Regions from separate parts of the Hymenobacter canadensis genome, predicted to be linked through region 2. Evidence: riboswitches for the same ligand, from Rfam matches in the RefSeq annotation. Region 2 holds a riboswitch; each other region holds the start of a gene.
What was found. Region 2 has a riboswitch for S-adenosylmethionine ahead of O3303_RS17665 (O-acetylhomoserine aminocarboxypropyltransferase/cysteine synthase family protein). Riboswitches for the same ligand answer to the same signal wherever they lie in the genome.

Region 1 (7,946 bases), 780 kb from region 2:
TCTCGGTGTGGTCGGGGCAGCCGGGGTAGCCGGGGGCGGGGCGCACACCTTTGTATTTCTCCTGAATCAGGTCTTCGTTCGACAGGTTTTCGGCCGGGTCGTAGCCCCAAAACTCCTCGCGCACGCGCTGATGCAGGCGCTCGGCAAAGGCTTCGGCGAGGCGGTCGGCCAGAGCCTTCATCATGATGCTGCTGTAATCGTCGTGCTCGGCGGCAAACTGCTCCAGGTGCTTCTCAATGCCGATACCGGCCGTCACGGCAAAGCCGCCGATGTAGTCAGCCCGGCCGGTTTCGAGCGGGGCCACGAAGTCGGAGAAGGCCAGGTTGGGCACGCCGGCGGCTTTTTCGCTCTGCTGGCGCAGCGTGAAAAACTCGGTGGCTACTTCGGTCCGGCTCTCGTCAGCGAATATCTGCACGGTGTCGTGGCCGACGGTGTTGGCGGGCCAGAACCCGATAACGGCGCGGGCCGTGAGCAGCTTTTCGCCCACAATGCGCTTAAGCATGGCCTGGGCATCCTGGAAAAGCTGGGTGGCGGCCTCGCCCACATTCTCGTCGGTGAGGATGCGCGGGTAGCGCCCTTTCAGCTCCCAGGTCTGGAAGAACGGCGTCCAGTCGATGTATGTGGCCAGCTCGGCCAAGTCGTAGTCCTCCAAAGCCTTGGTGCCAAGGAAGGTCGGCTTGACGATGGGCGTAGTGTCCCAGTCGGCCTTGAAGCCGTTTTCGCGGGCGGCTTCGATGGTCAGGTAGTTTTTGTCGCGCTGGCGGCCGGCGTAGTCCTCGCGGAGCTGGCGGTACTCCTCGCGCACGGTGCGGGCGTATTCCACATCGGCCGAGCCGAGCAAAGCCGCGGCCACGCCCACCGAGCGGGACGCGTCGTTGACGTGCACGATGGGGCCGCTGTAGTTGGGCGCAATTTTCACGGCGGCGTGCAGGCGCGAGGTGGTGGCGCCGCCGATGAGGAGCGGGGTTTTCAGGCCGCGCTTTTCCATTTCCTGGGCCACGTACACCATTTCATCCAGGCTCGGTGTAATCAAGCCGCTTAGCCCGATGACGTCTACTTGCTGCTTCTGGGCTTCGTCGAGAATCCGCTCCAGCGGCACCATCACGCCCAAATCCACGATGTCGAAGTTGTTGCAGGCCAGCACCACGCCCACGATGTTCTTGCCGATGTCGTGCACGTCGCCTTTCACCGTGGCCAGCAGAATTTTACCGGCCGTCTGCCGGTCGCCGCTCTGCTTGTCGGCCAGCAGATAGGGCTCCAGGTAGGCCACGGCTTTCTTCATCACCCGGGCCGATTTCACCACCTGGGGCAGGAACATTTTGCCGGCCCCAAACAGGTCGCCTACTACGTTCATGCCGGCCATCAAGGGGCCTTCAATTACTTCGAGCGGGCGGCCGACCAGCTGCCGCACTTCCTCGGTGTCCTGGTCGATAAACTCGGTGATGCCGCGAACCAGCGCGTGCTGCAGGCGTTCCTTCACGGGCAGGCTGCGCCAGGCGTCGGCCACTACTTCCACCTTGTCTTTCTGCTTCACCGTTTCGGCAAAGTCCACGAGGCGCTCGGTGGAATCAGGGCGGCGGTTGAGCAGCACGTCTTCTACCAGCTCCAGCAAATCCTGGGGCACCTCGTCGTACACGGCCAGCTGGCTGGGGTTCACGATGCCCATGTCCAGGCCGGCGCGGATGGCGTGGTAGAGGAAGGCCGAGTGCATGGCCTCGCGCACCACATCGTTGCCGCGGAAGGAGAAACTGATGTTCGAAACGCCGCCGCTGGTGAGGGCCCCGGGCAGGTTCTGCTTAATCCAGCGGACAGCTTCGATGAAGTCCACGGCGTAGTTGCGGTGCTCGTCGAGGCCGGTGCCCACGGTCAGGATGTTGGGGTCGAAGATGATGTCCTCGGCCGGGAAGCCGACTTCGTTCACCAGAATATCGTAGCTGCGCTGGCAGATTTCGATGCGCTTCTCGTAGCTGTCGGCCTGGCCGTTTTCGTCGAAGGCCATGACTACCACGGCCGCGCCGTACTGGCGCACGGTGCGGGCCCGCTGCCGGAACACGTCCTCGCCTTCCTTCAGGGAAATGGAGTTGACGATGCTCTTGCCCTGCACGCACTTGAGGCCGGCTTCCAGCACGCTCCATTTCGAGGAGTCAATCATGACGGGCACCCGCGAAATATCGGGCTCCGAGGCAATCAGGTTCAGGAAGGTCGTCATGGCCTGCTCCGAGTCGAGCATGCCTTCGTCCATATTCACGTCAATCACCTGGGCGCCGCCTTCCACCTGGTCGCGGGCCACTTGCAGGGCCGCCTCGTAGTTGCCGGTGCGGATAAGGCGGGCAAAGGCGCGGCTGCCGGTGACGTTGCACCGCTCGCCCACGTTCACGAACAGGCTGTCGGGGTACACGCCGAACGGTTCCAGGCCGCTCAGGCGGGTGGCTTTGGGCACTTCCGGCAAGAGGCGCGGCGCGTACTTTTCGGCCAGCCGAGCCAGCTCGCCAATGTGCTGGGGCGTGGTGCCGCAACAGCCGCCCACCACCGTCACGAGGCCTTCCTTGAGGTAGTTTTCCACCACGCCCGCAAATTCCTGGGCCGACTCATCGTAGCCGCCAAAGGCGTTAGGCAAACCGGCGTTGGGATAAGCCGAAATGTGCACGTCGGCAATGCGGCTCAACTCCTTGATATACACCTTGAGCTGGTCGGCCCCGAGGGCGCAGTTCAGGCCCACGCTCAGCAGCGGCAGGTGGCGGATGGAGTTCCAGAAGGCCTCCACGGTCTGCCCGCTCAGGGTGCGGCCCGAGGCGTCGGTAATCGTGCCCGAAATCATGACCGGCACCACTTTGCCGCCCTCGTCGAAGAACTTCTGCACCGCGTACAAAGCCGCTTTGGCGTTGAGCGTGTCGAAGATGGTTTCGATCAGCAGCGCGTCGGAGCCACCGTCCACGAGGCCGCGCACCTGCTCGAGGTAAGCGGTGGCCAGCTCATCGAAGGTCACGGCCCGGAAACCGGGGCGGTTCACGTCGGGCGAGAGGCTGGCGGTGCGGTTGGTAGGGCCGACGGCCCCCGCCACGAAGCGCGGCTTGTCGGGCGTCAGGGCCGTAAAGGCATCCGCCGACTCCCGCGCCAGCCGCGCCGACTCGTAGTTCAGCTCATATACCACGTGCTCCAGCGCGTAGTCGGCCTGGGCGATGGTGGTACCGCTGAACGTGTTGGTTTCCACCATGTCGGCCCCGGCGGCGAAGTACTCGTCGTGAATGCCGCGGATGATATCGGGCCGGGTGAGGCTGAGCAAATCGTTGTTGCCGCGCAGCGGGTGCGAGTGGTCGGCAAAGCGTGTGCCCCGGAAATCCTCCTCCGTGAGCGGGTGGCGCTGGATCATGGTGCCCATGGCGCCGTCAAGAATCAGCACGCGCTGACGCAGGATGTCGTGAAGGGGGGACGTAGTGGCGGGGGTGGTGAGGGCGGTCGGCATATCGGCTCTTCTAGAGAAAATCAGCAGCAAAAAGTGCCTATCCAGAAAGAGCCGGGCGCGAAGGCCGGTTCCGTACTTATCTTCTTCCAACGCCCGTAAAGGCCTTGAAAAGGGAGTTAGCACCTTGTTTTATTTCAGGTTGCTAAGACGTCATCGGGCCCAATCCCTCGGTCTTTCTGGATAAGTAACACAGCGAAGATACAACCGGAATTTCCGAAATTCAATTCCCGGATTTCGGTGGTTGGCGGCGGTAGCTTCTTGCAGCTAACCGCAAACCAGGGTGGACTGTTGGCCGCCAAGGCTATATCAAGCCACTGTTTTCCGGCGTTGGCTTGCTGTTATTTATTTCTCCCCTACTCCTCTGGCTTATGCGTCCCCGACTCTGGCTGCTCTTGTTGTTGCTGACTACCAGCCAGCTGGGCTGGGGCCAGGCCATGCCCGCCACCGCCGGCACCGGCTTGCAGGGTGCCTACTACAATGGCCGCAACTTCGGGCACCTCGCCTTCACCCGCCTCGACCCTACCATCGACTTCAACTGGACGCTGGAGCGCAACCGCGCCGGGCAGGTGACCGGGCATTTTGTGCCGCCGGGCGAAGGGTTGGCCGGCGAGGACTTTTCGGTGCGCTGGACGGGCCACCTCTACGCGCCAGTTTCGGGGCTGTACACGTTTCAGGTTCCTACCGACGATGGCATGCGGGTGTGGGTGGGCGGCAAGCGCATCATCAGCTCTTGGCGCAACCAGCCCGTGACACTGGTGACGGCGCAGCTGCAGCTGGAAGGCGGCCGCTATTACCCGCTGCGCGTGGAGTACTACCAGGTGGGGTTCGACACGCGCGCTTTGCTGGCTTGGCAACTGCCTAACTCCACTATTGAGCCCGATGCCATTCCGGCCCGCTACCTCTACTCCGCTTTGCCGGCCTCAGCCAAGCCAGTGCCGGTGGCCGCCACGCCGCAGCCTGCGCCACCCGCCCGCCCGCAAACGGCTGGCCTGCCACCGGGCGTGACTATCACGCCCGTCAAATCGGCTCTGGTGATTGGGCGGCGGCCGACTTCTGCCGTTGCACCGCGCCCCACCCGGCCCGCGCCACGCCCCCGGCCCACACCGGTCCCAGTTCCGCAGCCACGGCCCGCACTGCCCGACACGGTGCTGCCCGACCTGGCCAGCCTGAACCGAGGGACGGCCGTGGCGTTGCCCAACCTGTATTTCACCCAAAGCACGGCCGCGCTGCTGCCCACTTCCCGACCCACGCTCAACGCCCTGGCCCGCCGCCTGCGCGAGCAGCCCGCCCTGCGCCTGGAAATAGCCGGCCACACCGACAACGTGGGCGACGCCCAGCTGAATTTGCGCCTCTCCGAGCAGCGGGCCCGCGTGGTGCGGCAGTACCTAGTGCAGCAGGGCATCGACTCGGTGCGGCTGGCGGCCCGCGGCTACGGTGGCACCCGCCCGCTGGCCGATAACCGCGACCCACAGCAACGCCCCCGCAACCGCCGCGTAGAAGTGGTGGTGCAGTAGAAGAACCTGACCTAACAATTTGATAACCTGACTACAATCCTTCTGTGTATAAGGAATAGGGAACGTAGGGCGGAGTTTTTTGCTTGGGCCTTCTGAAGGGCGTAACATGGCTACCCGAAAGCCGTATCTTGCGCCTCGCCGTCTGTCATTTATCTGATTTCTAGCTGCCGATTGCCCTTGTTGTTTTCTTACCGTTTCGGCGTCCTGTTTTTACTGCTGCTACTGGCCGGAGTGGGCCCGGCGCAGGCCCAACAGCTCCTGCTGACCGGGCGCATCACGGAGGCGGCCACGGGCAAGCCGGTGCCGTTCGCGTCGGTGTTTGTGCCCGGCACCACGGCCGGCGCCACCGCCGACGAAAACGGCCGCTACTCCCTCAGCACCGCCCCGGCCGACACTGTGGTGGCTTCGGCCATGGGCTTTGCGGCCCTCAAGAAACCCATCCGGCGGCAAGCCGCGCGCCAGACCATCGACTTTGCGCTGGGGGCCGGGGCCGTGAGTCTGGGCGAGGTGATAGTGCGCCCCCGCGAAAATCCGGCTTACGCCATCATGCGGCGCGTGCAGCAGCAAAAAAACCGCAACAACAAGGCCTCGCTCGAGGCGTTCGAGTTCGACTCCTATAACCGCACCGAAATCAGCCTCAACAACCTGCCCGCGCAGGTGAGCAACCGCAAGGTGCTGCGCCAGATGACCGCCGTGGCCGACAGCCTCGGCCTGGAGCGCGGCGCCGACGGCAAGCCGGTGGTGCCCATTTTCGCTACCGAAATCGACTCGCGCTACTATGTGCTGCGCCAGCCGCTACGCCGCCGCGAGGAAATCCGGCACAGCCGCATGCGCGGCATGGCCCCGCGCGAGGGCTCGGTGATTTCGCAGGTGACGGGCTCCTCGTTTCAGGACTGGGACTTCTACCGCAACTGGCAGCAGATCATGGGCAAGGACTTCGTGTCGCCGATTGCCGACGGCTGGAAGTTCGCCTACGAATACGAGCTGCAGGACTCGATTTTCATCGGTAAGGACTATTGCTACCAGCTGGCCGTGACGCCGCGCCGCGCCCAGGACCTGGCCTTCACGGGCACCATCTGGATTACGGCCGACAGCTACGCGCTGCGCCGTATCGACGTGTACGTCAGCCCCGAAGCCAACCTCAACTTCATCGACCAGATCAAGGTGAAGCAGGATATGACGCCCACTGCGGCCGGCCCCTGGCTGCCGCTGCAGACGCGCGTGGTGGTGAGCATCCGGCCCAGCAAGCAAAGCACCGGCGTGGTGGCCCGCTTTGTCACCATCAACTCCAACTTCGAGGCTCAGAAAGAGCACCCGCTGGCTTTCTACGACCGGCCGCTGGAAACCCTGGCCCCCCCAGTGGGCCCGGCCAGCAAAGAGCCCGACAATTTCTTTGAGCGCAACCGTCCTGATACGCTGAGCGTGCAGGAGCAGCGCACGCTGATGGTGCTGGATTCGGTGCGCAAGCTGCCGGCCGTGCGCTCGTTGCTGGAAGTGGCCGATGTGGTGGTGAACGGTTACTACCGGGTGGGCAAATTCGACGTGGGGCCGGTGCTGGCCACCATCGGCTACAACAATATCGAGGGGCTGCGGCCCCGCATCGGATTCCGGACCACGCCCGAAATCAGCCGCGACTGGACGGTGCGGGCCTACCTGGCCTACGGCGTGCGCGACGGCCGCTTCAAGTACGGCGCCCGTGCCACCCATGTCCTTGACCGCCGCTCCTGGACCACCATCGGCTTCGAGTACCGCCACGACCTCGACCAAGTGGCCCTGCTCGACAACGACTACGCGCTGGAAAACCCGCTGTTCGAGGCCTCGGCCCGCCTCGGCAACATCGACAACGGCCGGCCTGTGCTGCGCGACTTGTCGGCGCTGTCGCTGCAGTCGGATCTGTTTCGGGGCTTCACCCAGAAGGTCACGTTCCGGCACCAGCAGTTCCGGCCGCTCTACCGCTTCGCCTACTACACCGGCGACGTGCGCGTGGGCGCCCCCACCGACGACCAGTTCAGTTTGTCGGAAATCGTGCTGGAGTCGCGCTACGCCCCCGACGAGGTGCTGGTGCAGAACGAAAACCAGAACCGCCGCACCTCCTTCGGCCTCAAGCGCCTGCCCATCACCACGCTACGCTACACGCTGGGCCTCAACCGGTTCCTGGGCGGCGACTTCCGATACCACAAGTTTAACCTGCTGGTGGCGCAGAGCGTGCGCCTGGGCCAACTGGGCCGCTCCAACTACACGCTCGATGCCGGCTACATCCCGAGCACGGTGCCGTATCCGGTACTCAAAACCCACCTCGGCAACCAGTCGCCGTTCTATAACGGCGGGGCTTACAACCTGATGCGCTTTTTCGAGTTCGTGAGTGACCGGTACGTGGCGCTGCGCCTCGACCATCATTTCGAGGGTTTCCTGCTGAACTCGGTGCCGGCCCTCAAGCAGCTGAACTGGCGCCTGGTAGCTACCGGCAACGTGCTCTATGGCAGCGTGGCGCGCGCCAACGACGCCATTATCCCGGAACTGGACCCCACCAGCGGCGAGCCGCTGCCCCGCTTCCAGCCGCTGGGCCGTCTGCCCTACGCCGAGGTGGGCTACGGCGTCGAAAACATCTTCCGGGTGGCGCGCGTTGATTTCCTGCACCGCCTCACCTACCGCAACTCGCCGGGAGCCCGTAACTTTGGGGTGAAATTCAGTCTGCAGTTTAGTTTGTGATTTTTGGTGATGAGGTGTTTTTGGGTAATGAAGTGATGAGGTGAATGGTGAAACGTGACGGGTAGCAGGTGCCGGAAGAATATTTTTTCCGCCCGGCACACTTCTACTACTCCACTCTATATCTTAATCTTACCTGTCACCATTTACCTCATCACCCCATCACCTCATAACCCCAAAACACCTCCTGCAACCCCGGAGCCACTGTGCGGCTCTCCAATGAATCAAAACCCCTTGTTTTTTGTACAAGAGCTTATGGCATA
Region 2 (7,946 bases):
CAGCATGGCCTTGTTGGCCGTGACCACGCGGCGGCCCTGGCGTAAGGCTTCGCGCACCAGCCGAAAAGCCTCGTCGGCGTCGTCAATCACCTCTACCAGCACATCCAGCGAAGCATCCTGCAGCAGGTCGTCGGCCTGAAAATCGAACCGGTCCAGCGGCAGCGTGCGGGCTTTGGTGGTGCTCTTGACGGCAATGCGGGCAATTTCGAAGCCCGATTCGGGCTGTTGCTGCAGGATGTCGTAGAGGCCCTGGCCCACGCAGCCGAACCCGATCAGGCCAATACGAAGCGGGGCAGGGGCGGGAGCAGAATTAATGGACATAGGTCTGGACGGAAAATCGTTCGAGAAAATGCGTGAGCTGGGTGGTTTCCAGCAGAAAGCCATCGTGGCCGTACTGGGAGTCCATTTCGGCATACATGGCCCCCTGGATGTGCTGGGCCAAAAGCTGCTGCTCGGTGGGCGGAAACAGCACATCGGAGGTGATGCCCACCACGAGGGTGCGGGCCCGGATGCGGCCCAGCGCCTCCCGCACCCCGCTGCGGCCCCGCCCCACGTGGTGCGAGTCCATGGTGCGGCTCAGGGCTACGTAGGAGTAAGCGTTGAAGCGGGCCACCAGCTTGTCGCCCTGGTAGCGCTGGTAGGAGCTGGCCCGGAAGCCGTCCAGCGCGTCGTCGGTGGGTTCAGTCTGGCTGCGCTGGTAGGCATCGTAGCTGCGGTAGCTGAGCAGGGCCATGGCGCGGGCGGCCCGCAGGCCGGCCGCGCCGCCTTCGGGCGTGGCCGCCGCGTACGTCGGGTCGGCGAAGATGGCCAGCCGCTGCGCCTCGTTGAAGGCAATGCCCCAGGCCGAATGACGGGCGTTGGTGGCAATCAGCACCAGATTTTCAAACAGCGTAGGCTGCTGCACGGCCCACTCCACGGCCTGCTGCCCGCCCAGCGAGCCTCCAATCAGCGTATTGATCTGGCGCAAAGCCAGGTGCTCGCGCAGCGCCTCATGCACCGCCACCAGGTCGCGCACGGTCAGCAGCGGAAACGCGTGGTACAGCGACTCCGCCGTGGAATTGGGCGGCGCCACGGGGCCGGTGCTGCCGTAGCAGGAGCCCACCACGTTGGCGCACACCACAAACCAGTCGGCCGGGTCGAAGTGGCAGCCGGCCCCGAACAGGCCGGGCCACCAGTCGAGCACGTTGGCGTTGGCCGTGAGGGCGTGGCATACCCACACCACGTTGTCGCGCGCGGCGTTGAGGCGGCCGTAGGTCTGGTAGGCTACTTCCACCTGCGGCAGCAGCGCCCCGTTTTCCAGCCGCAGCGGCCGGGGCAACCGGAACACGTGCGGCTCGTCGGAGGAAATGGTAGAACTCATAGTATGATTAGCGGTGCGAATCGGCCACCGGGGCCTTGAAAATATCCATAGCCCGCAGGCTGAGCCGGCAGTGCCGGCCCAGCCCCGGCCATGGGCGGGCACAGGCCATCGGTTTCCTCTCTCACAAAAAAACCGATGCCCTGCCCGCGTGCCGCAAGGCGGGAGGCGGGGCGGGCTGCCCTCTCAAAACAGCCCGCCCATAACCCCACTCTCACTTACACCTCCAGCGGTGCGGCATGTTCGGGCTGCGGCTCGGGCAGCAGCGTAGTTTCTGTGGCGTCCGGCGTGGCGGCGTTGCGCACGGCATCGAAGGCCTGCTGCAAATCGGCCCGAATGTCGTCAAAGTGCTCAATGCCCACCGACAGGCGCAGCAGCGTGGGCAATACGCCGGCGGCGCGCTGCTCCTCGTCGGAAAGCTGCTGGTGCGTGGTGGCCGAGGGCTGGATGATGAGCGTTTTGGCGTCGCCGACGTTGGCCAGGTGGCTCACCAGCTTCAGGTTGTCGATGAACTGGGTGGCGGTTTCCTTGCTGCCTTTGATGGCGAAGGTGAGCACGCCGCCGTAGCCGCGTTTCAGGTATTTCTGGGCCAGCTTGTGGTAGGGGCTGCTGGGCAGGCCGGGGTAGTTCACGGCTTCCACCTGCGGATGCTGCTCCAGCCAGGTAGCCACGCGTAGCGCGTTTTCCACGGTGCGCTCCACCCGCAAACTCAGCGTTTCGAGGCCCTGCAGCAGCAAAAAGGAGTTGAACGGGCTCTGCGAGGGGCCGAAGTCGCGCAGCCCTTCCACCCGGGCCCGGATGATGAAGGCAATGTTGCCGAACGGGCCATTCTTGCCAAATACGTCGTTGAACACCAGGCCGTGGTAGCCGTCGGAAGGCTCCGTAAATTGCGGAAATTTGCCGTTGCCGAAGTCGTAGGTGCCGCCGTCCACAATCACGCCGCCCACGCTGGTGCCGTGGCCGCCAATCCACTTGGTAGCCGATTCCACCACGATGCTGGCGCCGTGCTCCAGCGGCCGGAACAGGTAGCCGCCTGCCCCAAAGGTGTTGTCCACGATGAGCGGCAGGTCGTGCTTGCGGGCAATGGCGGCAATGGCCTCAAAATCCGGAATGCTGAAGCTGGGGTTGCCGATGGTTTCCAAGTAAATAGCCTTGGTCTTCTCGTCAATCAGGCCCTCAAACGTGGCCGGCTGGTCGCCGTCGGCGAAGCGCGCCTCAATGCCCAACCGCTTGAAGGCCACCTTGAACTGGTTGTAGGTGCCGCCGTACAGGTGCTTGGTGCTCAAAAAGTTGTCGCCGGCCTGCAGAATGTTGTTGAGGGCAATGAACTGCGCCGCCTGCCCCGACGATACTGCCAGGGCCGCCACGCCGCCTTCCAGGGCCGCCACGCGCTGCTCAAACACGTCGGTGGTCGGGTTCATCAGACGGGTGTAGATGTTGCCGAACTCCTTCAGGGCAAACAGGTTGGCCCCGTGCTCGGCGTTCTTGAACACGTAGCTGGTGGTCTGGTGAATGGGCACGGCGCGCGAACCGGTAACAGGGTCGGGCTGCTGGCCGGCGTGGAGCTGAAGGGTCTCGAAGTGGAGGTTCTGCGTGGACATGGCAGGGCTGGTTTGGAAGGCGTTTGGTATGGGAAAGGGGAGCGTAGACCGCTGAAATGCCGCGCCGAAGCGTAGCAGAGGCCTCTGCCGAACCAGCCGAACCGCGCACGGAACAGGCCAGGTTGAGGCAAAGGAGGGGCCGGGGGCCGTAGCAGGCCGGTACCGGTCAGGTGTGGAGGAGGGGGGAGGGGCGCTGCGTAGCCGGACTCAGGCTAGCAACAGCAACAACACGCGCCGCAACAGCCGCGCATTCGCATTCGGCCGGCAGCCAGAGCGGCAACCGCAGAAACACGGAAACCCCACGGCGAAGCGGCAGACCCGAAGGTGGCCGGAGCGGTGGGATACTGGGGGGCGAAAGCGAGGGTGTTTTCCATGGTACTCCGAGGTTATATGCCCCGCCGCCGGATGGCTGGTCGGGTAGGAATTGGCACCTTTCGCGCGGTCGAAGGTTGCCAGTGGGTCGGGGAGCCTATTCTCTCGCCACTTCTGTATAAATCCTATGAAAACTACCCCGCCGCGAGCGGGGGAGTACCGGGTTGGTGTTGCAAAGGTATAGGCGCAGTTTTGATATCTGCAATAGTCGCCCGTTATTTTTTTTGGCGCGAGCGAAAAAACGCCGTCTGCGCACTCTGGATGGCTGTGTCTGTAGTGAAAATTGTGTGTATATATCTGATATTTTGATTTATATGATTGATAGTTTATTCGGCTAATCGGATGTGCCGGCTTCTGTAAGGCACCGGAAAGGCCCCGACTACTGCCGCTGCAGCAGTGGTGGTGGCTGAAAATGCCGCCGGCGGCCAGCCGGTTTTCGGGGGCGAAACCAGCTTAGCTAGTGTCCAAAGCGCCAGGAAAAGACACAAAAAAAGCCGCCCTTTGCAAGGCGGCTTTTAGTACATTTCCTTGAAATGGAAACGGCTATTCTTTTGGCAGGGTCAGTACCTGGCCGATTTCGATCTTGTCGGGGTCAGAGCCGATGATGGCCTTGTTGGCTTCGTAGATCTGCTTCCATTTGGTGCCGTCGCCGTAGTGGTTGCGGGCAATTTTGGAAAGTGAATCGCCGCTTACTACCGTGTAGGTGTCGCCGGCCGCCTGGTTGGCGTTGCCGAAGAAATCGGTAGCACCGCCGGTGGTAGCGGGCTTAACAGGTTCAACGGGCTTTTTTTCGCCTTCGTTCGAGAGAAAATCAAAGAGTCCCATAGTCGTGCGTTGGTTTGGAAGAGTGGGAGAAGAGCCGACTTTCAGCCCGGAAGCCTGTCGTCTGGCTTCTTACGCCAAGATCGACAATAAGTTATTGAGCCATATATACCTGCTTTAAACATCTTGCCGCAACCTACCGTAAGAAGCGCAACACTGGGGTTTTCCCGCTGTTGGCCAGACTGTCTGGCCGGTGCAGACACGCTTTCCATCTCTCAACCAATTCACGGTATCCCATGAAAACTCTCTCCCATCCGTTCCGCTACCTGGCCAGCCTCTTGATGCTCGTTTCGCTGTTTGCTGCTTCGTGCGGCAGCAAAGAAGGCAAAGTAGAAGGTGTAAATATGCTCTACGGCACCCAGAGCAAAATCTGGAAAACCGACAAAGAACTGAGCGCTGCCGGCGACAAAGTGAAGCAAACCGACATGCAGGAAGACGAGCGGATCACGTTCTTCGCTGACGGTAAGTACAACATGACCTCGCCCGCGGGTGCTGTGAATGGCAAGTACACCTTCGACCAAGCCGGCAAAACCATTACCATGACGCCCGACGGTGCTGCCCAAAGCAACTCGTTCAACGTAGTAACGCTCACCGATGACAAGCTCACGCTGAAAAGCGACGCTGGCGCTGAGCTGCGTCTCGAGAAAGAGTAGTCCTGCTGCGTACCCACAGTAGCAGTTTAAATAGTTGAAAAGCCCTTCCGCACTATGCGGAAGGGCTTTTTTGTTGTGCGTTCAGGCGGGTGATGGTACTGTAGTAAGCATTAATACACGAGCTGCTTAGCTTGCCACCCGATACAATCAAGGTGTTTTGCTATGTCCTTTATAAAAATGCTAGCCCTGAGTGGCCTGCTGGCCTTCGCGGCCGGCCCGCTGCGGGCCCAGATGGCCCCGGCTACCGTTCAAAGTGCGGCTGCCGCCTCACTGCCCACCCATCCCATACGCAGCATCAGCCCCACCGACACCGACTTCCCGGACCTGGAGTTTCTGCGTCAGGAAATTGGTGGGGCGCGGGTGGTGATGCTGGGCGAGCCGACCCACGGGGAAGGCAACGTGTTCGAAGCCAAAATCCGGCTCATGCGCTTTCTGCAGGAGCGTATGGGCTTTACCACGGTGGCCTTCGAAAGTGGCTTTTACGAGCTGGACCGAGCCCAGCGGGAGTTGCAGAAAGGCACGCCGGCGGCCGAGGCAATTGACAACAGCGTTTTTGGCGTGTGGACGAGTACCCGCGAGTTTCGGGAATTGCTGCCGCTGCTGGGGCCAGGCAAGCTGAAGGTAGCTGGGTTCGACTACCAGTTGAGCGGGGCTTATCAGGATGAGTTGCTGGAAGAGCTGGAAGTCTTCCTCAAGCCGGAGAAAGGCGCTGACGGCATCGCCTACGATTACCTGGATGAGTGCATTAGCACCATGGGCGAGCTTTACCTGTTCCCGCCTTCCCACCAGATTGGCTTGTTCAATCTGCAGGTTAACAAGGCCCGCAAGGTGCTCGAAAAAGTGGCCGTTGGCCCCGATGCCCGGCGTCGGGAGCGGGCCGCCTTCTGGCTCCAAAATCTGCGCAGCCTCCAGGCCATGGCCCACGACTACACCACCAACGACCCCGGCGTGAAAGACTCCACGGAGTGGACGCCCACCACCAGCAACCCCCGCGACGCGCAAATGGCCGATAATCTGCTCTGGTACGCGCGTCAGCATCCGCAGGAAAAAATAATTTGCTGGGGCGCCCTGCCCCATTTGGCCAACAAAGTGGCAGCGCTGAAGAACGCGGAAACCAACGGCTTCCGCCCGATGGGGCAGGCCGTGAAAGCTGGGTTGGGCGCGGAGGCTGTGTACTTGCTGGGCACGCTGGCCGGCGGCGGCACCCACGGCTTCGGCTCCTGGGGAAAGTACCTGCCGGTGCCCACGCCCGCACTGGGCACGCTGGAAGCCGAGTTGCTGGCGCAAGGGGCGGAATACAGCTTCGTGAGCCTGAAGCACGACGCCCCGGGCCGGAGCCTGACTACCTACGCCTTCAGTTACCGCCCCATGACCGGCCCTTGGCGCGAGGTGGTAGATGGCTTCCTGTTCCTGAAATCAGTGAACCCGCCCCACGGCGCGCAGCCAGTAGCCGGCCGGTCCGAAAACGACTCGGCCTCCACGGCCAGCTCCCCGCTACCCAATCCGCCGGTCAACTCCCCCAATCCATCCCAGCGGGCTATAGCAGCCAAAACCGGCGCGGCTTTCACGCTTAGCGGCGCAGTGCTCGACCGCAAAACGAGCCAGCCGGTGCCTTTTGCCACGGTGGCCGTGCCCGCCCGCAGCGCCGGCACCGTGACCGATGCCCAGGGCCGGTTTCGGCTGGAAGCGCGCCGGGGCGAGCTGGTGCAGATCAGCAGCATCGGTTATGAGCCAGCTACGCTGGCTGCCACCCAGAGCGAGGCCGCGCTGAGCGTGAGTCTGGTGCCGGCCGCCTTCGCCCTGGCCGACGTGCGGGTGAGTGCCCAGTCGCAGGACCCGAAGCGCATCATGAAAAAGGTGATTAAGGCCATCGAAGCCAACTACGAGCAGCGGGACTATACTCAGCAGCTATACACGCACCGCCGTATTATGGGATATGACACTTTGAGCCACGAAACGGAGTATACCGGCCAAGAGTGGACGCCCGCCGGCTACCAGCACTGGGCGGGGGGCTTTCTGAGTCTGGAAAAACAACCCATAGTACGCGTACAGGAAAAGCGGCTAATAGCCGGAAAAGAGGACGGTCGTATCTACATGGAGCCAGGCTACGGTTTTTCCGGCGGATTTGATCCGGTACGCGTTTCTCCGTTGTTCAAAAACGCGACCATGGGTAAATTCCTCCTACGGCTGGACAGTATTGAGCAGCGAGGCGGAGAAACGTACTACGTGCTACGCTTCGCTGCAAAGCGGGCCAGTCAGCGTGCTACCGGACATGGATTCGTGAGCGGCTATTCGGGTAAACTCTACGTGCGGCAGCAGGACTACGCGGTAGTGCGCTACGAAAGCCTCTGGCAGCACGATACGGCAGAAGTAAACGCCATAGCGCACAAATACTACGGCACCAGGAGCAGCATTCGCAACTACTTTCCTGCCGTATATCAGGACCACCGCACTACACATGTAGTTACGTATCAGCAGAGCAGCAAGGGCCGTTACTACGCGGCTACCAGTGTAGCCCAGTCGGTGGAAGTGGGGCACGTACTGGGCCGCAAGCCTTTCTACAACCAGAAAACCTGCGACTTGTACTACACGCCGCCCACCGTGGTGCCAGCCGCCGAAATCCCCGATGTCAAGGCCCACCCGGAGCTACACGGCACCGGTATTTGGCAACTGGCCAAAGTGCCCTACCGCCCCGAGTTCTGGCAAACCTACCAGCGCCCCCTGCCCGCCGAGCCGGCCCCGACGCTGGAGGCCACTAAATAAATCACAGATAGTGCAGATGCTGGGATGCCGCAGATTTCGGCTTCAGTCAGAACGCAAATCTGCGGCATCCTTCAATCTGTACCATCTGTGATCCGCTTACCGTAGATGCGGGCCACCCAGCGGGGCAGGAACACCGCCCCCAGCACTAGGTAGAGGTAATAGGTGACGACGCGGTAGATGAGCACCATGAAGTTGGTCATGGTGGCGGTGCCGATGAACTTGCCAAAGAACGTAGGAAACGCGCCCTCGGCAATGCCCGCGCCGCCGGGCGTAATAGCAATCAGCAGGATAACTTTGTAGGTGAGGTTGCGGCCGAAAATCAGCCAGAACTCCGGCCAGCTCACATCAATAAACGCCGCAATCAGGCAGCCGATAACC
Region 3 (7,946 bases), 1.2 Mb from region 2:
GTAGGCTATCTGCTTTTTCACGGCCGGGCCCGAAGAATTGGTTAGCGTTGCCATGCGAAATCCGGCTTTTTGCAGGCGCGTGAGGGCCGGCACCACGTCGGGATGCGGCGGCAGCTCGGTAATCAAGCCCAGCAGCTCCTTTTTGCGCGTTTCGGGGCGAGCGGGCTGGCCGAGGGCCTGCGCCAGCATATCGAGGGCGGCGGCCCCAATCTGCCCGAAATCGTGATAGGCGGCCGTGGTGGTATCCACCAGCGAGTATTGCAGCAGCAGCGAAAACCACTGTTTGAAGGCAAATTCCGACTTGAACTCCTGGTTGATGGCCATCTGCAGCTTGCTCAGGTCCAGCAGGGTTTCGTTGACGTCGAACAGCAGCAGTTTGGGACGGGCGGCGAGAGGCATGGCCATAAGCGAAGAAGGCAGCGCGGCCGCCGTGGCAGCCAGCGCGAGTGAGGAAAGAAACGTGCGACGAGTAGACATAACCGGGGTATACGAAAAAACCCGGCGCTAACCGGGTTTTCTTCGCAAACCACCCCGCAACGCAAACAGCCGGAACCTCGCGGCTCCGGCTGTTGCAGTGGGCATATTGGCTCAGTTTATACTTCCTTCAACTCATCAGCTTTTCCCGGATTTCCCAGCTTGCTGTGCTTGCGACCATAGCCGAAGTAGATGGCCAGACCGATAGCCAGCCACACGGCCAGCCGCAGCCACGTTTCCCAAGGCAGCGCCAGCATCATCACCACGCAGGTGAGGATGCCCAGTATGGGCACCAGCGGCACCCAGGGCGTGCGGAACCCGCGCGGGGCGTCGGGCTCGCGCTTGCGCATAATCAGGATGCCGATGCACACCATCACGAATGCCAGCAGCGTGCCGATGCTCGTCATCTCACCCACCACCGAAATGGGCACGAAGCCGGCAAACAGCGCAATGAACAGCCCCAGCAGCAGGTTCGACTGCAGGGGGGTACGGAACCGCTCGTGGATGCGGGCGAAAACCGGGGGCAGCAGGCCGTCTTTTGCCATGCTAAAAAACACCCGGCTCTGACCCAGCAAATCCACCAGAATCACGGAAGTGTAGCCGATGATGATAGCCAGAATCACGGCCGACGACAGCCAGGCGTAGGGCGTTTTCTCAATGGCAATAGCCACCGGCGCGGCGCTGTTCTTGAATTCGGTGTAGTTGGCCAGACCGGTCATGACGTGCCCGAACAGCACGAACAGCACGGTGCAGATCAGCAATGAGCCGATGATACCGATGGGCATGTTGCGCTGCGGATTCTTGGTTTCCTGGGCCATGGTGGCCACGATATCGAAGCCGATGAACACGAAGAACACCACGCCTGCCCCGCGCAAAATCCCACTCCAGCCGAACTCGCCGAACACCCCGGTATTCTGCGGAATGTAGGGTTGGTAGTTGGCCGGATCGATGTACTGCCAGCCCAGCGCGATAAACACTAGTACCACGGCCACCTTTAGCGTAACCACCAGCGCATTAAACCACGCCGAGCCCGACGTGCCGCGAATGATAATCATAGTAATGGCCAGCACAATCAGCATGGCCGGAATATTGACGAAGCCGTGCACCACGCTGCCATCGGCCAGCGTGGCCGTTTCAAACGGCGACATCACCAGCTGCGGCGGCACGATGATGCCGTACTTGCTCAGGAACTTGAGCAGGTATTGCGACCAGCTGATGGCCACCGTAGCCGCGCCCACTGAGTATTCGAGCACCAAATCCCAGCCGATAATCCAGGCGAAAAGCTCGCCCATGGTGGCGTAGGCGTAGGTGTAGGCCGAGCCGGCCACGGGCACCATGGAGGCAAACTCGGCGTAGCACAGCGCCGAAAAGGCGCAGCCCACCGCCGCCACTACAAACGAGAGCGTGACAGCCGGGCCGGCATTATTAGCGGCGGCAATGCCGGTGAGCGAGAACAGGCCCGCCCCGATAATCACGCCGATGCCGATGGTAATGAGGTTGAAGCCGTTCAGGCTTCGTTTAAGCGTTCCGGCGCCGGTTTCGGCCGCCTCCTGCCGCAGCAGTTCCAGTGATTTTCTGATCATGAAAGGGGAGAAAAAGACGCCCCGGGCCGGGGCGTCTCCTGCATAGTTGTGTTGAGACACTGCGGGCCGCTGCTGCGGCTGCACGCACTGCAAAATGGGTATATGTCCGGTCGGACGCTAGGATTTTTTGGGTTGTGTCAGGCTTTGCCTATCTGGCATCCTGAGCTTGCGAAGAACCTTATCACGTTCGAGTTATCCTTTGACGACTCGTTTCGACGTGATAAGATCCTTCGCAAGCTCAGGATGACAGGCGAATTTCAGGCAACCAAGTTACGCCACTACCTGGATAACAGATTCGGAGAAACGCTCCATTTCTTCCAGCTGCGGGCTGGCCTGCAACAGGAAAAAATCAACGCCTACAGCCTCGAAAGCGCCAATCCGGTCTTGCAGCTGGGCGGGCGTGCCGGTCAGGCCGGTGCGCAGGCCACGGTTGGACACCGAGTAGTCTTGCAACGACACCTGCTGCTCCAGCTGGGTGCCGGCCAGCCACTGCTGGTAGTTGCCGTAGCCCGAGGCCGAGGCCTTCACGTTGGTGATGCGGTCCAGCTCCTTTTTCACGTCCTGCTCCGAGTCGCGCACAATGGTGTAGCCGGCCACGCCGAATTTCATCGGCGGCAACCCTTTCTGCTCGCGGCGGCGGCGCATATCGGCAATGCGGGCCCCAATCAGCTCTGGCGAGTCGCCGTGCATCACGTAGCCGTCGCACTGCGTCGAAATCAGGTCCTTGGCCGCTTCCGATTCGCCGCCGGCGTACAGGAACGGGGCTTTGGCGGGCTTGGGTTGCAGCACGTTGTCGGCCACTTGGTAGTACTTGCCGTCGTAGCTGAAATGGTCCTGCTTCCACACGTTGGTCACCACGTCCAGCCACTCGCGGGTGCGGGCGTACCGGTCGTCGTGCTGCTCGAAGTGCAGGCCGTACTTGGTGGCCTCGTCCTTCCACCACGACGACACCACGTTCAGCGACAACCGCCCGGGCGCAATCAAATCGATGTTGGCGGCCTGCTTAGCCAGCAGCGCGGGGTTGTGGAAGGTGGGGCGCACGGCCACCATAATTTCCAACTGCTCGGTCACGGCGGCCAGCGCGGCGGCCGTGCTCCAGGCCTCCAGCGAGGGCGCCTCGGTGCCTTTGATGTCGTTCAGGTAGAGCTCCGCAATCAGCGTCAGGTCGTAGCCCAGGGCCTCGCTGCGCTGGGCCAGCTGCTTTACGTAGCTCCAGTCGGTGGGCATCTGCTCGTCCTCGACGTTGCGCAGCCAGCCCCCGAATATGGGCATCCAATAGCCAAATTTCATGGTTCGTTGAGTTGAGATTGATAGAACGTCATGCTGAGCTTGCCGAAGCATCTCTACCGCTTCGTTAGATTGCTACTGCAACGAAGCGGTAGAGATGCTTCGACTGCGGCTGCGCCTTCGCTCAGCATGACGTTCTGATTGTTTGCTTGAATGAATCGTCGGCCTACGCCGTGGCTACTTCCTCCTGAGCCACCGCCGCCACCGGCAGCTGCGACTCCAGGTAGTCCACGAAGCGGGCGTAGGGGTCGAAGCCGACCACGTTCACGGCGTCGGCCACGAAGTTGGACAGGGCGTTGATGTCGTAGAACAGCACGTCGCCAGTGCGGTCGTCGATGAGGTACTCGATGCCGCCCACGTCGATTTTGGCGGCCTCCACAATGCGCTCCACGGCTTCGATTACTTCGGCGGGCGGCGTGAAGGCTTCCACCTGGATGCCCTTTTTCGGGGCTTCGGTCAGGCAGAACTCGGCCGACTGCTCTTCCGGAATCTGGCAGATTTCGGCCGGGCAAAGGTTGAAGCTCTCGCCGGTGGTATACACCTTCATGGCGTAGAGAAACTTACCATTGAGCATTTCCACGCGGTGAATGTGGCCGCCGCGGGGCGTCACGTACTCCTGCACCAGCGCCGTCTGGTCGATACCCAGATCGATCTGGTTGTTGTCGACGGCGGCCTGCAGGCCCTCGGGCGTATCGAAGCGGATGATACCAGCGCCGCTGCCCCCGATGTTCACCTTCACCACCACCGGAAAGCGCAGCTCGCGCGCTGCGTCCACAGCCCGGGAGGCGTGGTTGATGACCCGCGAGGCCGGGTATTTCAGCCCCAGCAACTCGAACAGGGACAGTTGACGAGCCTTGTTCGTTTCGATGGCCGTGGCCGCCGAGCCGTTGATGATGCGCGTGCCGATACGCTCCAAATGCGTGGCAAAGCCGGCCGTGTGGAAGATGCCCTGCCCGTGCCCGCGCAGGTACGCCGACGAGCTCATGCGGTTCACCACCAGACTGTAGCGGCTCTCCTTTTCCGAGGGGTTGAACAGGTGATGGGCGGCGTCGATTTTCTCGTAGGGCAGGCCGCGGCGGTCCAGCTCCGCAAACAGCGGCTTAAACCACTCGGGGTGCTCGAAATAGATACCAATGGGCTTTTGGAGGGATGACATAGTCAGAAGCAAAAAGACGGAAAATGAAAAACGAAACGGCGCCGGCAGCAGCGCAACGCCACCGGCTCCCGGGAGAAAACAAAGCAGGAACGGAAGTCCGGCCTAGCCGATTACGCCGCCCGCAAACCGCGCAACGAGCGAATCAGCAGCCACCGCAGGCCGCCAACCGGAGCGCAAAGCCTGTGCCCGGCCCGGCCATCGGGTGACAATCCGAGAAAAAGAGGAGGTGCGGGCGCGAAGCCGCTTAGCGCAGCAGCCGACCGACGTGCGACGTCGGCGGGTGCGTACCCGCGAAAACAGAGAAAGGGCTAGCTACGCCCGACAACAACAGCAACAACAGCCCCGGCCCGCCAGCCGCAACGCGGCAGCCGGAGCCAAAAAAGCGGAGGTTGAATGCAGGAGGTTGTTGGAAGCGTCCACGGCAACTTGTTTTTATATGGTCAGGAATTGGCACCGTTCCGGAGGGTTCCGGGTGGTTGCCGACGCTTCATCGAGCCTGTCTCTCAGCGCCTCTGTATAAAAACAATCCTTCGGGCTAGAAAGAATTGATGGGGCAAAGGTAAAACCGGATTGCTGCCCCCGCAACCCGGACTGTACAAAGCCCGAACCGCCACGTTTTGTTGCGGCCGGCGATTGTTTCTTCCACTCCAGCAGCCTGCCCCTGCCAACCCAAAGCCGGGGCAGCGGCCCTTGCCTGCCAGTGCTGAAACCAGTCTTTTTCAGAGCATAAGCCCCGATAAAAACCCGCGACTGAGCCAGCAAACGAAGGTTTAACCGGAAAATTTAAATTTTTCAAGAGGCGCTTTTTCGGGCTTGGCACTGAAAACTGGCATCGGAGTTGCAAATGACCCTGCAGAAGCCTAAACGCCAGTCCGGACGGCAGCGGGCTTCTTTCACCCGCCATAATTTTTCCAACCATAGCCATGAAGAAGTTCCTCGTAATCCTCGCCGCTTTCTCGTTCTCCGCCGCCGCCGTTTCGGCCCAGACGCTACCCACCAAAGCCGCCCACGGCCAGCACCGCATGAAGGGCGAGAAAGGCGACAAGGCCGCCAAAACGCCTGAGCAGCGCGCCGCCCACGCCGCTCAGGCTCTCACCAAGCAGCTCGGCCTCTCCGCCGCCCAGACTGAGCAGGTTCGCCAGCTACACCTGAGCCGCGCCCAGGAAATGCAGGCCTACAAAGCCCAGGCCGGCACCACGCCCGCTACAAAGCGCCAGCAGCATGAGGCCATGAAGGGCAAAAAAGCCCAGTACGATGCCCAACTCAAGCAAATCCTGAGCGCTGACCAGTACGCCAAGTACAGCCAACTGCAGTCGGACCGCATGGCCAAGCGCAAAGCCCACCAGGGCAGCAAGCAAGCCAAAGGCTAAGCTTTTCAGTTTACAAAAAAACAGCCCTGACGTTTCCGTCAGGGCTGTTTTTTTGTGTCATTCCGAGCGGAGCGAGGAATATGGGTGCTGACGTTGCATGTGCTTACTCAGATTCCTCGCTTTGCTCGGAATGACATTTACTGTGCAGGATCCGCTTCTCCAGCAATCCGGCCCTTCTCGGCAAACCAGCGCAGGCGGTAGCACATGATGGCCGTTTCGCCGAGCTGGGCCAGCAGGCGGTAGTTGGCCACGGCGCCCACGGCCGCCCCAATCACCGGTACCAGCTGGGCCAGCTTGGCCAGGTCGATGTAGTCGCGGTACTCCTGTTGGAAAGTGCGCCAGTCGAAGGTTTCGGCCGTAACGGTTTGCTGCGTTTCGGGCCAGGCTGCTAGCTGGCGGTAGGTTTCGCGGCGGGTGTGCTGGCTGCTGAAGGCCAGTTGGAAGATGTGCAGCAGGTAGAGCCGCTCCGGGAAGCTGCGTACATCGTGGCCGTAGAGGGCGGCAATATCAAAGAGCAGTTTCAGCTTGATGCCCAGCAGCAGCGGAAAATCGGCGAGACCCAGCAGGAAGCCGCCGGCCCCGGTCACGCCGCCTTCCAGAGCCGCCGTGTTGCGGTACGCCCGAATGCGCGCCCGCACCCGTGCCTCCCGCTCCTGCAGTGTGCCCGCTAATACCGGCCGTTGGGTGGTGTGCGTGGACCCGAACAACACGCCCTGCACCATTTTCTGAATGGCCGCGGTAATGGCCACGTGCACTTTCTCCGGCAGCAACGCATTCAGCCGCGCCTGTACGCGCCGCGCTATCTGGTTCAGCCAAGTGGGTTGCTGCTGCATCCGGCGCTGCCAGGCCTGCAGGTCGTGGAGGGCTTGGTGGTCGGGGGATTTCAACCGCGGTTTGTTGATTTAGCAGGATGAGTATCTACTTGAGCACAACAATGTAAGTCATTGCCAGCACGAACAAACCACCCACGAATAGAAATCCATAGTCCACATCGTCAGAATATTTACGGGCGCCCACAGTTTTTGCTTTGACAGACAGATTAATTAATTTCTGCCTGAAAACAGCATACCCGTTCATCTGAAAGGAATAAACCTGAACCGTCTTATTATGTGCCTGAATTTGCACCTTCTCACCCTTGGCCACAGTATCGTTCTTGAGCGACCCGGCGCGACTCTTTTCAATATTGGCCTTGTCGAAAGTTAAAGTACTTATTGAATCATATGATATTCTATCGACAACAATGAACCCTCTTTTGACGACCATTCCTCCGCTCACCAGGCTCACTTCACGGGGTAAAACAAGTTCGCTGAGCGCCCACAGCCCAAGCACTATCACACTCCCATAGAATACAATAAATAAGGATGACTCGATAGAAATACTTTCTCTCGATTTATTCAACGCATCCAACGCATTTTCTGAAAATAACAGAGAAATGTTCAGGCAAAATACAACACACTCAATTAATAAAACTTTATAAAACAACCTTATTCCACCAATAAAATAAACCATACTTGCTGCTATATTATTTCAACGCATAAATCCGCTCAATCATTTCCACCACTTTCAACCCTTCCAGGGCATTGGTAGTGGCTACGCCGCGCTTTTGGATGGTGTCGACTACGTTATCGATGACGTGGACGTGGTTGGCGGCGGAGCCCTGGTAGGGGCCGTACTGGTTGGCGGGGTTGGTGGGCGCAAGTTCGGGCATCTGGTAGTCGCGCAGGTGGCAGTAGTCCACTTTATCCATGTACTGGCCGCCGAGGCGCAGGCTGCCGTGCTCGGCCACCACCGTGAGGGAGCTTTCCAAGTTCCGGTCCCAGACGGCGGTGCTGTACTGCAGGGTGCCGCTACCGCCGCGCAACAGGTCAAACGTGACGAGGCCGCTGTCCTCGAATTCGGTGAGGCCGGCGTGGTTGAAGTCGCGGAAGCGGGCTGAGATATTGGTGATGTCGCCGAACACCCAGTAGAGCAAATCCACGAAATGGCTGAACTGGGTGAAGAGCGTGCCGCCGTCGAGGGCCTGGGTGCCGTGCCAACTGCCGGGCGTGTAGTACCGCTCGTCGCGGTTCCAGAAGC
Region 4 (7,946 bases), 2.3 Mb from region 2:
GGAGGCAGAAAGAAGTGACATAGGACGTAGTGGTTGGGGCAGTGGGTTGGGCGCGTCAGAGAAGGAAGAAGTCATGCTGAGCTTGCCGAAGCATCTCTACCGCTTCGTTGTGGCGGTTCAGTAGCCCAGGGTTCAAACCCTAGGCTATGGCGCGGTTATGGGTGCTGCTATCTGATTAGCCAGCGGTAGAGATGCTTCGACTTCGCCTCCGGACGCTGGCTTGATGCGCCACATGCTCAGCATGACGTTCTGTTTGTGACGTTCTGCTCAGGTTCAGGCCGCGTACAGCGCCGGCAGCAGCGCCAGCTTCTGCGGGGTGGCCAGGCGCGTTACCTCGCCGATGATGATGATGGCCGGGGCCCCGATTTCGGCGGCGGCGGCGCGGGCGGGCAGCTCGGCTACCGGGCCTGTGACCAGGCGGGCGTGGGGCAGGGTGCCGTTCTGGATGATGGCGGCCGGCATCCCGGCGTGGCCCTGCTCACAGAACGCCCGCACGATGCGCGACAGCTCGCCCAGGCCCATCAGAATCACGGTGGTGCCGCGGGCGTCGCGGGCGGCTTCCCGGATGCTGCCGGCCAGCTCGCCGGTGGCGGTGGTGGCCGTAATCACCCGGAATCCTTCGCTCAGGCCCCGGTGCGTGACCGGGATGCCCGCCGCCCCGGCCGCGGCCACCGCGCTGCTGATGCCGGGCACGTAGTCCGTGAGCAGGCCGTGGGCTTCGGCGTAGAGCATTTCCTCCCGGCCGCGCCCGAACACGAACGGGTCGCCGCCCTTGAGGCGCACCACGTGGCCGTAGCGGCGGGCGTAGTCTACAATCAGGGCGTTGATGTCGTCCTGCGAGTGGCTGCGCATGCCGCGCCGCTTGCCCACCGGCACCAGCACGGCCTCGGGGCGGGCGTGCTGTAGCAGGGCGCGGTTGGCCAGGGCGTCGTAGAGAATCACATCGGCTTCGGCCAGCACTCGCGCCCCTTTGAGCGTGAGCAGCTCCGGGTCGCCGGGGCCGGCACCGAGTACCGTAAGGCGGGGCGTTGTCATAGTGCTTAGTTGTTAGTGCTTGGTGCTTAGGTAAAACAGAACGTCATGCTGAGCGAAGGCGCAGCCGCAGTCGAAGCATCTCTACCGCTTCGTTGCAGGACTAATCAGACATCAGGGTTACCATTGCGGTAGAGATGCTTCGACTGCGCCTTCGACTGCGCCTTCGACTGCGCCTTCGACTGCGCCTTCGACTGCGCCTTCGACTGCGCCTTCGACTGCGCCTTCGACTGCGCCTTCGACTGCGCCTTCGACTGCGCCTTCGACTGCGCCTTCGACTGCGCCTTCGACTGCGCCTTCGACTGCGCCTTCGACTGCGCCTTCGACTGCGCCTTCGACTGCGCCTTCGACTGCGCCTTCGACTGCGCCTTCGACTGCGCCTTCGACTGCGCCTTCGACTGCGCCTTCGACTGCGCCTTCGGCTTCGCTCAGCATGACGTTCTCTTTTATTGGTCACCTGCCTAAATGGAAAAGGCTACCGGGGGCTGCACCGGGGTGGTGAAGTAGTCGGAGTTGGCAGCTTCCACGAGGCCGGCGGCCAGGGTGTCGCCGGTCAGCTCATCCACCAGGATGAAGGAGCCGGTGGCGCGATTTTCCTGGTAGAGGTCGAGGGCCAGGGGCAGGGCCGTTTTGAGACGGATGCGCACGATGTCGTTGAGCTGGGCCTGCTCGGCAGCTGCTTTGGCGAAGGTGTGCACGTTCACCTTGTAGAGGATGGCCGAAACGGCCGCCTTCGTGAGGGTGGAATGGTGCTGCACCAGCAGCTTGCGGCCGGGCCAGAGGGGCTGCTCGCTCATCCAGCACAGGGTGGCTTCCAGCTCGCGGGTGAGGGTGGGCGCCTGCGGGCCGGCCGGCACCAGAGCGTCGCCCCGGCTCACGTCCACGTCGTCGCGCAGCCGGATAACCACGGGCTGGGGCGCGTGAGCCACCTCCACTTCCTGCTGGTTGACTTCGATGGCCTCGATTTCCGATTCCAGGCCCGACGGGTACACCCGCACGCGCTGGCCCCGGCGGTACTCACCACTCAGCACCTGGCCGGCGTAGCCGCGGTAATCGGGCAGCTCGGGCGTCTGGGGCCGAATCACGTACTGCACCTGGAAGCGCGGGGCAAACTTGGTTTCCACCGCGCCGGGCACGCTTTCCAGGTGCGCCAGCAGGCTCGGGCCGGTGTACCAGGGCAGGTGCTGGCTGGGCTTCACCACGTTGTCGCCCTGCAAAGCGCTGAGCGGAATGGCCGTGGCGGCGGGCAGGTTGAAGTGGTTGGTGAGCTCGGCGTAGTCGGTGGCAATGCGGTCGAAAACGGCCTCGTCGTAGTTCACCAGGTCCATCTTATTCACGGCCAGCACGAAGTGGCGGATGCCCAGCAGGGCCGCAATCAGGGTGTGGCGGCGGGTTTGCTCAATCACGCCCTGGCGCGCATCCACCAGCACAATGGCCAGGTCGGCATTGCTGGCGCCCGTTACCATGTTGCGGGTGTACTGCACGTGGCCGGGTGCATCGGTGATGATGAACTTGCGGCGTGGGGTGGTGAAGTACTTGTAGGCCACGTCGATGGTGATGCCCTGCTCGCGCTCGGCCCGCAGGCCGTCCGTCAGCAAAGCCAGGTCCACGGTGCCGTTGGAAGCCTGCCGCTTCTCCAGCGCCGCCAGCACGTCCAGCGACACGGATTCCGAATCGTACAGCAGCCGCCCGATCAGGGTGCTCTTGCCGTCATCCACGCTGCCGCAGGTAATAAATCGAAGTAAGTCCATTGAGGTGAGATGGTGAGTTGGTGAAATGGTGAGTTTTCAGACCGTCATTCCGAGCGCAGCGGAGCGGAGTCGAGGAATCTCGCGTGCTGATGTTGTGGTAGTAATTAGATTACCCTCTAGCGAGATTCCTCGGCTCCGGCTTCGCCTTCACTCGGAATGACGGTCTTAATAGAAGCTCACCACTTAGAAATACCCGTTGCGCTTGCGGTCTTCCATGCCGGCTTCGGAGATGTTATCATCGAGGCGGGTGGCGCCCCGCTCGCTTACTTTGGCCAGCAGCAGGTCCTGGATGATGTCCTCCACGGTGGCGGCGTCGCTTTCCACGGCGGCCGTGCAGGTGGAGTCGCCCACGGTGCGGAAGCGCACCTGCCGGGTCACGATTTCGTCTTCGGCATCCAGCTGCAAATGCTCCGAAAGGCCCAGCAGTTGGCCCGAGGGCAGCACCACGCAGGTGCGCTCGTGGCCGAAGTAGATGTCGGGCAGCGGAATGTTTTCGCGCTGGATATAGCGCCACACGTCCAGCTCCGTCCAGTTGGAAATGGGGAACACGCGCACGTTTTCGCCCTTCTGGATGCGGCCGTTGTAGATATTCCAGAGCTCGGGGCGCTGGCGCTTGGGGTCCCACTGGCCAAACTCGTCGCGCACCGAGAAGATGCGCTCCTTGGCCCGGGCCTTCTCCTCGTCGCGCCGCGCCCCGCCGATGCAGGCGTCGAACTCGAACTCCTCAATCACCTCCAGCAGCGTATAGGTCTGCAGCGGGTTGCGGCTGGGGAACTTGCCGCCCGGCTCGCGCAGGCGCTGGCGCTGAATGGTGTCCTCCACTTTGCGCACCACCAGCTTTTCGCCCAGCTGGGCGGCCAGCAGGTCGCGGTACTGCAGCACTTCGGGGAAGTTGTGGCCGGTATCCACGTGCACCAGCGGAAAGGGGAAGCGGCCGGGGCGGAAGGCCTTTTCGGCCAGGCGCGTCAGCACAATGGAATCCTTACCGCCCGAAAACAGCAGGGCCGGCCGCTCAAACTGCCCCGCCACCTCCCGCAGGATGTGGATGGCTTCGGCTTCCAGCCGGTCGAGGTAATCGAAAGTGGTACTCATATACTTCTGGATTTTAGGTTTTGAATGTCATCCTGAGCTTGCGAAGGACCTTATTACGTTTGCACGATGGTCGTTCAGCTGTTTTTAGCTCGGAAAGGACGCAGAGGGCGCAGAGCTGTTCTGGCGGGGTAAGGTCCTTCGCTCCGCTCAGGATGACATGTGGTTTGGTACCGGCTCCACCACCGGGTCGGGGCCGTCGTGATGAGTGGTGGCGTGCAGGCCGCACTCCTTGGCCGCGAGGTCCTCCCACCACCAGCGGCCGGCCCGGAAATCCTCGCCGGGCTTGATGGCGCGGGTGCAGGGGGCGCAGCCGATGCTCACGAAACCCTGCTGATGCAGCGGGTTCACCGGAATGCCCTCCCGCTGCACGAAGGCCAGCGCCTGCTCCCAGGTCCAGTCGAAGAGCGGGTGGATCTTGACGAGGTTGTGCGCCGCGTCCCACTCCAGCGGGTCCATGGTCTGCCGGTTCTGGGATTGTTCGGCCCGGATGCCGGTGACCCAGGCCCCGCGGCCGGCCAGGGCCCGGCTGAGGGGCTCCACCTTGCGGATGTGGCAGCACTCCTTGCGGTTGTCCACGCTCTCGTAGAACGAGTTCGGGCCTTTCTGCAGAAGCAGGTTTTCCAGGTCCTCGCGCTGCGGGGCGTACACCGCAATGGGCTTCTGGTACCGGATCAGCGTCTTGTTCCAGGTGGAATAGGTTTCCTGGAAGTTGCGACCGGTATCGAGGGTGAACACCGCAATGGGCAGGTCGTGGGTGAAAATCAGGTGGCTGATAATCTGGTCTTCCAGCCCGAAAGAGGTGGAAAAAACGGCCTGACCGGGGAAGGTGTCGGCCACCAGACGCAGCCGCTCCAGGGCGTAGGCGGCCACCAGGTGAGGGCGCAGGCGGTCCAGCAAGGCGTGGGCGGCCGGCGCAGCATCAGCTACGGACATGAGCAGGAAGGGTGAGGAGGAAGGGGCCCGCCTGGGGCAAGGGCATTCCGGCCGGAAGATGGTTTCGGCGAAAACGGCCTACGCAGCGGCGCAGCGCGGTTTTCGGCGCAACAGAAAAGGGCGTGCGGTTCCCCTGGCCAACGGCGAAAACGCGCAAGTCAGCTCAGCGGCAGGCGGCGCACAAACCAGGAAAACGGGAGCGTGCCTAGCCCTGACAACAGCCCATGCCTCGCATACCACAACATCCATGCTGTACGGCACAGAAGGTAGCGGAAACGGTGGCGGTGTTGAACAAGGATTTCACGGCTTGTTGTTTTTATATGGTCAGGACTTGGCACCGTTTCGGAAGGTCCGCTGGTTGCCGGCGTTTCGTCGAGCCTGTCTCTCCACGCCTCTGTATAAAAACAATCCTTTCGGGGGGTAAAGAATTGGTGGCACAAAGGTAGAAGTTGAAATTTTACACTTCCAAATTATATTTTGTGATGAGGGCTTTTACAGTGCGGTGCTGAGATTTTGTATTATGAGTTAATGCGTTTGTTTTCAGTATTTTGAACAGGAAATAATAAAGGTGTTCGGACTGTGAAGAGTGATGCAGGATGTGCGGCAAATGCCTGAAAAAATGACGCGCAGGCAGCCTTGCAAAGCGCAGAATCTGCTGCCATGCCCTACGTCTGGCCGGGCAGTTTGCCACAGCGGCTGAGCTGGCCACAGCCTCTCGAACGGCGTCGCCGAAACAGCCCCGGCAGGCCCCGTTCAGGGAGAGAAATGCTGGCGGCTTTTGGGCGAAAACTGACCTCAGAAAACTGCTTTTCAGCGGTGGTAGCGGAAACTTCATGTAACCTACGGCCGCGCATTCTAGTCTTACAGGGTACACCTTGCCTGCCAACTATGCCTGCACCTTCTTCTTCCAAGCGCCTCCAAAACCAGGTAGCCCTCGTCACGGGCGGTAGCTCCGGCATCGGGGCCGGGGTGGCTAAATCTCTGGCCGCCGAGGGCGCCCGGGTGTTCGTCAACTACTCGCGCAGTGCCAATGATGCGGCCGAAGTGGTGCGCGAAATAGAGCAGGCCGGCGGCCAGGCCACGGCCGTGCAGGCCGATGTGAGCCGGGAAGAGGACGTGCTGCGCATGTTCGACCAGATCCGCGAGCAGGCCGGCACGCTCCACATCCTCGTCAACAACTCCGGTATCCAGGACGATGCCCCGCTGCTGGACATGACCCTGGAGCAGTGGCAGAAAGTCATTGGCGTGAACCTGACCGGGCAGTTTCTGTGCGCCCGCGAGGCCGCCCGCGAGTTTGTGCGGCGCGGTCCGCAGCCGGAAATTTCCAAAGCCACCGGCAAAATCATTTGCATGAGCTCGGTGCACGAACTCATTCCCTGGGCCGGCCACGTCAACTACGCCACTAGCAAGGGCGGCGTCATGCAGCTGATGAAGACCATGGCCCAGGAGCTGGCCCCGCACCGCATCCGGGTGAACAGCATCGGCCCTGGCGCCATTGCCACGCCCATCAACCACTCGGCCCGCGACACGCCGCAGGAGGAGAAAAACCTGCTCACGCTCATTCCCTACGGCCGCGTCGGCGAGCCAGCCGACATCGGCCACGTGGCCGTGTGGCTGGCCTCCGACGAGTCGGACTACGTGACCGGTATCACGCTCTTCGCCGATGGCGGCATGACGCTCTACCCCGGCTTCGCCGACAACGGCTGAGCAGACGGTCGGCGGCTGGCGGCTGGCCGCACTAGCCCCGGTCTGCGCCGACGAAGTCGGCAAGACCGGTGGCCTCCGAATCGGGCCAGTCTCCAGACTGGCGTAGAACTCGGGCGGCGCCATGCGGCATGGCCGCTGCGCGTCCTCCGGTCGGAGACCGGGGCGGTGGGCCGGCCACCGGTCTTGCCGACTTCGTCGGCGCAGACCAGGGCCAGCGGCACGACGATACGGTGCCTTTATCACTCAGAAATTCCATCCAATGAACGAGGAAAAGCGCCGACAGAAGGAGCTGAAAGAGGGCCAACAACGCTGGCACCAGTTCGGGCCCTACGTGAGCGACCGGCAGTGGGGCACCGTGCGCGAAGACTACTCAGACGACGCCCAGCCCTGGAACTACACCACCCACGACATGGCCCGCAGCCTGGCCTACCGCTGGGGCGAGGATGCCCTCGGCGGCGTCTGCGACGACCAGCAGCTGCTGTGCCTGGGTTTGGGCCTCTGGAACGGGCAGGATGCCATCCTGAAGGAACGCCTGTTTGGCCTCAGCAGCCCCGAAGGCAACCACGGCGAGGACGTGAAAGAGCTGTATTACTACCTCGACAACACGCCCACCCACTCCTACATGCGGATGCTCTACAAGTATCCGCAGCACGCGTTTCCGTACGACTGGCTGGTGAGCGAAAACGCCCGCCGCAACCGCCAGAAGCCCGAATTTGAGCTGACCGATACCTGCATTTTCCGCGAGGACCGGTATTTCGACGTCTTTCTCGACTACGCCAAGGCCGGCCCCGCCGACCTGCTCATGCAGATTACAGTGCACAACCGAGGCCCCCACGAAGCGCCCGTGCACGTGCTGCCGCAGCTCTGGTTTCGCAACACCTGGAGCTGGGGCAACGACGCCTACAAGCCCCGCCTGGCCGCCACCGATGACCACCGCATCTGCGTAGACCACGCCAAGCTGCCGGTCCTGGAGCTCTACTGCGACCAGCCTGCCGACCAGCCCTGCGCGCTGCTGTTCTGCGACAACGAAACCAACACGGCCCGCCTGTACGAAGCGCCCAATCCCGCCCCCTACTGCAAAGACGGCATCCACGAATATGTGGTGCAGGGCGTGGCAAAAGCTGTCAACCCAACCCGGGAAGGCACCAAGGCCGCCGCGCACTACACCCTCAGCGTGCCGCCCGGCGAGAGCCGCACGGTGCGCGTGCGGCTGGCCGCGCCCGGCCTCGCGGCGCCGTTTGAAGAGTTTGAAGCGCTGATAAGCCAGCGCAAAGCTGAGGCCGACCAGTTCTACGCCGACCTGCAGCACGACCTGGCTAGCGCCGACGCCCGCAACGTGCAGCGCCAGGCCCTGGCCGGCATGCTCTGGAGCAAGCAGTTCTACTACTACGACGTGCCCCAGTGGCTCGACGGCGACCCGGCCATGCCGCC

Region 1: it holds a riboswitch for S-adenosylmethionine, as region 2 does, so the genes downstream of both, metH (methionine synthase) here and O3303_RS17665 (O-acetylhomoserine aminocarboxypropyltransferase/cysteine synthase family protein) in region 2, are expected to answer to the same signal.
Region 3: it holds a riboswitch for S-adenosylmethionine, as region 2 does, so the genes downstream of both, O3303_RS03510 (ATP-grasp domain-containing protein) here and O3303_RS17665 (O-acetylhomoserine aminocarboxypropyltransferase/cysteine synthase family protein) in region 2, are expected to answer to the same signal.
Region 4: it holds a riboswitch for S-adenosylmethionine, as region 2 does, so the genes downstream of both, O3303_RS08110 (phosphoadenylyl-sulfate reductase) here and O3303_RS17665 (O-acetylhomoserine aminocarboxypropyltransferase/cysteine synthase family protein) in region 2, are expected to answer to the same signal.

What each region holds. Positions count from the first base shown of each region.
Region 1 covers NZ_CP114767.1:3,351,123-3,359,068, forward strand. Annotated here, with positions in the region: gene metH (methionine synthase) at 1-3,463, opposite strand, end outside; SAM riboswitch class I at 3,537-3,650, opposite strand; gene O3303_RS14365 (PA14 domain-containing protein) at 3,832-4,977, shown strand; gene O3303_RS14370 (DUF5686 and carboxypeptidase-like regulatory domain-containing protein) at 5,155-7,686, shown strand; gene O3303_RS14375 (hypothetical protein) at 7,939-7,946, shown strand, end outside.
Region 2 covers NZ_CP114767.1:4,134,810-4,142,755, forward strand. Annotated here, with positions in the region: gene O3303_RS17655 (homoserine dehydrogenase) at 1-321, opposite strand, end outside; gene O3303_RS17660 (homoserine O-acetyltransferase family protein) at 311-1,360, opposite strand; gene O3303_RS17665 (O-acetylhomoserine aminocarboxypropyltransferase/cysteine synthase family protein) at 1,576-2,958, opposite strand; SAM riboswitch class I at 3,342-3,455, opposite strand; gene O3303_RS17670 (LysM peptidoglycan-binding domain-containing protein) at 3,874-4,155, opposite strand; gene O3303_RS17675 (lipocalin family protein) at 4,389-4,805, shown strand; gene O3303_RS17680 (erythromycin esterase family protein) at 4,968-7,568, shown strand; gene O3303_RS17685 (lysylphosphatidylglycerol synthase transmembrane domain-containing protein) at 7,640-7,946, opposite strand, start outside.
Region 3 covers NZ_CP114767.1:814,980-822,925, reverse strand. Annotated here, with positions in the region: gene O3303_RS03525 (haloacid dehalogenase type II) at 1-477, opposite strand, end outside; gene O3303_RS03520 (amino acid permease) at 594-2,057, opposite strand; gene O3303_RS03515 (LLM class flavin-dependent oxidoreductase) at 2,328-3,347, opposite strand; gene O3303_RS03510 (ATP-grasp domain-containing protein) at 3,511-4,500, opposite strand; SAM riboswitch class I at 4,930-5,023, opposite strand; gene O3303_RS03505 (DUF4890 domain-containing protein) at 5,424-5,870, shown strand; gene O3303_RS03500 (EcsC family protein) at 6,008-6,757, opposite strand; gene O3303_RS03495 (hypothetical protein) at 6,789-7,379, opposite strand; gene O3303_RS03490 (Gfo/Idh/MocA family protein) at 7,393-7,946, opposite strand, start outside.
Region 4 covers NZ_CP114767.1:1,878,775-1,886,720, reverse strand. Annotated here, with positions in the region: gene O3303_RS08135 (assimilatory sulfite reductase (NADPH) flavoprotein subunit) at 1-21, opposite strand, end outside; gene cobA (uroporphyrinogen-III C-methyltransferase) at 274-1,035, opposite strand; gene O3303_RS08125 (hypothetical protein) at 1,153-1,467, opposite strand; gene O3303_RS08120 (sulfate adenylyltransferase subunit 1) at 1,494-2,783, opposite strand; gene cysD (sulfate adenylyltransferase subunit CysD) at 2,967-3,875, opposite strand; gene O3303_RS08110 (phosphoadenylyl-sulfate reductase) at 4,023-4,808, opposite strand; SAM riboswitch class I at 5,122-5,213, opposite strand; gene O3303_RS08105 (hypothetical protein) at 5,266-5,643, opposite strand; gene O3303_RS08100 (SDR family oxidoreductase) at 5,697-6,515, shown strand; gene O3303_RS08095 (MGH1-like glycoside hydrolase domain-containing protein) at 6,775-7,946, shown strand, end outside.